DNA from 2 places in the Butyrivibrio proteoclasticus B316 genome. Region 2 is predicted to be linked to the other one. Evidence: a T-box and tRNA genes for the amino acid it is inferred to sense, from the RefSeq annotation. Region 2 holds a T-box; the other holds one or more tRNA genes.
What was found. The T-box of region 2 lies ahead of tyrS (tyrosine--tRNA ligase). A T-box ahead of a tRNA ligase gene usually reads a tRNA of that ligase, here a tRNA-Tyr.
Positions count from the first base shown of each region.

Region 1: it encodes a tRNA-Tyr, which carries the amino acid that the T-box ahead of tyrS (tyrosine--tRNA ligase) is inferred to sense. The anticodon was not compared.

Region 1 is NC_014387.1:96,196-98,580, reverse strand. It holds gene BPR_RS00460 (HD domain-containing protein) at 1-456, opposite strand, end outside; tRNA gene BPR_RS00455 (tRNA-Phe) at 598-670, opposite strand; tRNA gene BPR_RS00450 (tRNA-Met) at 677-750, opposite strand; tRNA gene BPR_RS00445 (tRNA-Tyr) at 817-898, opposite strand; tRNA gene BPR_RS00440 (tRNA-Thr) at 905-977, opposite strand; tRNA gene BPR_RS00435 (tRNA-Val) at 1,008-1,080, opposite strand; tRNA gene BPR_RS00430 (tRNA-Asp) at 1,115-1,188, opposite strand; rRNA gene BPR_RS00425 (23S ribosomal RNA) at 1,266-2,385, opposite strand, start outside.
Region 2 is NC_014387.1:1,883,218-1,885,602, reverse strand. It holds gene BPR_RS07795 (aconitase X swivel domain-containing protein) at 1-146, shown strand, start outside; gene BPR_RS07790 (hypothetical protein) at 253-537, shown strand; T-box leader at 608-929, shown strand; gene tyrS (tyrosine--tRNA ligase) at 993-2,213, shown strand.

The DNA.
Region 1 (2,385 bases), 1.8 Mb from region 2:
AATATCTTTCTCTCTCTCAGATAAAACAAAATCTCTTGTCGCATTCCTAAGTGCAATTCCCGGATGATAAAAACCGTGAAGCTTAGGATGAAGATTTCCCGGAGAATCCGCATTGTGCCAATCATACAAGAAATAGTCATGTAGCAGAGCGCCTCTAACAAGCTCTCTTTCCTTACAATGAACGCCTAAAGCTCTTCCAAGTTTGATAGCACAAAGAGCTACATGCAGGCAATGCTCATAAACTGTTACATTACCATGTTGAACAAATTCCTTAAGTCTTAAATATTCATAAGAACCAAGAATATCTGATCCATGTTTGATTATAATACTCTTGTATTCTTCATTAGCCTCTAATTGGTCTAAGACTTCCGGATTAAATGTATCAGGATCATAATCCTTAACATCCAAAAGCTTCCTAATTGCTTGTCTATCTTCATTCGTAAGCATATGATGCATACTTACTACCTCGCCCTCTCTACTCTGATTGTTTTATCTTAACATTAATATCGGAGAAAAGGATAAAAAACCTGAAAAAAGAGGATTAAGAATTATTTTTATCAATAAAAAGGGAAAAAAGAATTTAGAAAATAAAAAAGATGCCTAGAGTCGGAATCGAACCAACGACACGAGGATTTTCAGTCCTCTGCTCTACCAACTGAGCTATCTAGGCATATAGTAGCGGGGACAGGATTTGAACCTATGACCTTCGGGTTATGAGCCCGACGAGCTTCCAGACTGCTCCACCCCGCGTCATTATAAATCCGCACCTCGTACGAATTGTATGTTAATTTTCTTTGTCTAAGACAAAAAAATAAATGGATGGCGGTGGATTCGAACCACCGAAGCAATTTGCAGCAGATTTACAGTCTGTCCCCTTTGGCCACTCGGGAAGCCATCCATATAGAGCCGATGAGCGGACTCGAACCGTTAACCTGCTGATTACAAATCAGCTGCTCTGCCAATTGAGCCACATCGGCTTACACACGAATTGTGTTTTTGTTTTTGAGTGGGGCCTACAGGGCTCGAACCTGTGACCCTCTGCTTGTAAGGCAGATGCTCTCCCAGCTGAGCTAAGACCCCGTACAAACAAAATAGCCAAAATTATGAAGTTAAGCGACCCGAAGGGGGTTCGAACCCCTGACCTCCGCCGTGACAGGGCGGCGCTCTAACCAGCTGAGCCACCGGGCCATTTATGAAGTATTTGTACCTTCAAAACCGAACACTGATAATCTAAATCCTAACCTCTTTCTTGTTCCTAACCTTCTTTGGATAAGCCCTCGACCTATTAGTACACATCAGCTGAACACGTTACCATGCTTACACCTTGTGCCTATCTAACCTCATACTCTCTAAGGGGTCTTACTGCCGAAGCAGGGATATCTCATCTTGAGGGGGGCTTCACGCTTAGATGCCTTCAGCGTTTATCCCTTCCGGACGTGGCTACCCAGCCTTATGCATCTGGCGATGCAGCTGATACACCAGCGGTCCGTCCATCCCGGTCCTCTCGTACTAAGGACAGCTCCTCTCAGATATCCTACGCCCGCGCCGGATAGGGACCGAACTGTCTCACGACGTTCTGAACCCAGCTCGCGTACCGCTTTAATGGGCGAACAGCCCAACCCTTGGGACCTGCTACAGCCCCAGGATGCGATGAGCCGACATCGAGGTGCCAAACCACTCCGTCGATGTGAACTCTTGGGAGTGATAAGCCTGTTATCCCCAGGGTAGCTTTTATCCGTTGAGCGATGGCAATCCCACTTTCATACCACCGGATCACTAAGTCCTACTTTCGTATCTGTTCCACCCGTCGGTGTCACAGTCAGGCTCCCTTATGCCTTTACACTCTTCGAATGGTTTCCGTCCATTCTGAAGGAACCTTTGAGCGCCTCCGATACCCTTTCGGAGGCGACCGCCCCAGTCAAACTCCCCGGCAGACATTGTCCCCGGACCTGTTTCAAGATCCTTGGTTAGAAGCCCAGCATCATAAGGGTGGTATCCCAACAGCGACTCCGCAGCAACTGACGTCACTGCTTCATAGTCTCCCACCTATCCTGTACATATGGTACCGGACCCCAGTATCAACCTGGAGTAAAGCTCCATGGGGTCTTTCCGTCCTGGCGCGGGTAACCAGCATCTTCACTGGTACTTCAATTTCACCGGGTGCATTGCCGAGACAGTGCTCAAATCATTACGCCTTTCGTGCGGGTCGGAACTTACCCGACAAGGAATTTCGCTACCTTAGGACCGTTATAGTTACGGCCGCCGTTTACTGGGGCTTAAATTCAAAGCTTCGATTGCTCTAACCTCTCCTCTTAACCTTCCAGCACCGGGCAGGCGTCAGCCCATATACCTCACCTTTCGGTTTCGCATAGACCTGTGTTTTTG
Region 2 (2,385 bases):
GCGCTGCGGGAGTTCTTTTGGCGGATATTTGGACTGATGCTAAAATGCCTACCATAGACAGTCTCGGAGAAGAATTCCTGTCATATGTTCAGACCGGAATGCAGATAACTGTCAGGGATGGAGGCGTTGTTGAAGTCTCTGAGTAAAATATACTATATCTTGTAGTTGCAAAATAGAACGTCTGTTCATATAATGTAATTAGGACAAACAAATGTTCGTGCCTCTACCAATATTGTATGAACAGGGTTTATTATGAGCAGGATTATAGATAAAGTAGATGTGATATGTGAATATAAGTCAGATGGCAGTTTGATTCCCATGAGATTCAGGCTTCTCAATGATGACGGAGTTTATGAGGCGTACACCATAAAGGGCTACAGACAGCTTTTCAATAAAGAGACCTACACAACACCTGATGGTGTCTATGTTTGCAGCAAGGACAAGGTTTTTGAATGCAGAGTATTGATACTTGACATGTACAGGACTGTGAGGCTGTATTTCAATATGGACAGGAACTCCTGGAAGATTGCAATATGATTTATATTATTAGTATAACCGGGTTGACATTTTTTAATTAGTTAACTAAAATTTCAATATATCTAAATTCTGAAAAGCTATGATCGGAATAAGTAAGAATCGAATTCTGACGACAGAGAATTGCCGGTTGGTGAGAGGCGTAAGTTAAGAGCGATGATGAATACCTCCGTGAGCTGCCTGGTTGAATTTCGGGATATTTTTTACCGGATAATAGACCTGGACGGGGCTGACCGTTATATCGGAAGAGTATCGCTTATCAGTTTATTTGAAGAGTATATCGGGCATAGTTTTTGTTTGTCAGGTTGTGCTTTACTGAGAAGTCGTACTTGCTGAGGCATGCAGTGTGAGCTGCGTGTGAATGAAGGTGGTAACACGAATTATTCGTCCTTCGCAATCATATTGGTTGCGGAGGATTTTTTCTTTTCGCAATCTTACAAACATTTTGGAGGTGCATTATGCAGATTTATGAAGAACTTAAGGCAAGAGGACTTATTGCCCAGGTTACAGACGAGGAGCAGATCAGAGAACTTGTTAATGCCGGTAAGGCTACTTTCTACATCGGTTTTGACTGTACAGCTGACTCACTTACAGCCGGCCATTTTATGGCTCTTACGCTTATGAAGAGACTTCAGATGGCTGGTAATAAGCCAATCGCTCTTATTGGCGGTGGTACAACAATGATCGGTGATCCTTCAGGAAGAACCGACATGAGAAAGATGCTCACAAGAGAAGACATCGATCACAACGCTGAGTGCTTCAAGAGACAGATGGAGAAATTCATCGAGTTTGGCGATGACAAGGCTATTATGGTCAACAATGCTGACTGGCTTATGAACCTTAACTACATTGAACTTCTTCGTGAAGTTGGTGCATGCTTCTCAGTTAATAATATGCTCAGAGCTGAGTGCTACAAGCAGCGTATGGAAAAGGGACTTTCATTCCTTGAGTTTAACTACATGATCATGCAGTCCTATGACTTCTACTACATGTTCCAGAAGTACAACTGTAATCTTGAGTTTGGCGGCGATGATCAGTGGAGCAATATGCTCGGTGGTACAGAGCTTATCCGTCGTAAGCTTGGTAAGGACGCTCACGCCATGACAATTACTCTTCTTACAGACTCTCAGGGCAAGAAGATGGGTAAGACAGCAGGAAACGCCGTATGGCTTGATCCTAACAAGACTTCTCCATTTGATTTCTATCAGTACTGGAGAAACGTTGGAGATGCTGATGTTGACAAGTGCATCAAGATGCTGACATTTATTCCTATCGAAGAGATCCTTGAGATGGAGAAATGGGACGATTCCAGAATCAATGAAAAGAAAGAGATTCTTGCTTTTGAACTTACAAGCCTCGTTCATGGCAAAGAGGAAGCTCAGAAGGCTCAGGATGCTGCAAGAGCTCTTTTTGCAGGCGGCGGAGACATGAGCAATGTTCCTGCAGTAGCTCTTAAGGAAGAGGATTTCAGAGACGGCGTTGTAGACATTCTTCAGGTACTTGTTTCTGCAGGTCTCTGCAACACAAGAAGTGAAGCAAGACGTGCCGTTGAACAGGGCGGCGTAACATTTGCTGAAGAGAAGGTTACAGACGTTAAGACAACATACACTAAAGACGTATTTGCTGATGGTGTTATGGTTCGTAAGGGCAAGAAGTCTTACAAGAAGGTTACTGCTTAACTTTAAGCTTAAAAGAAGTTTGGTATAAGCTTATACAATATAATAAAGATGGCATAAGTATAGGGCTGACGCATTGGATGATTGGTTTTCATCCGGGCGCCGGCCCTTTTTAATATCATAGGATATTACTCTGCGACAGTCTTTTTTATGCCCTAAATATAACATATTCTTA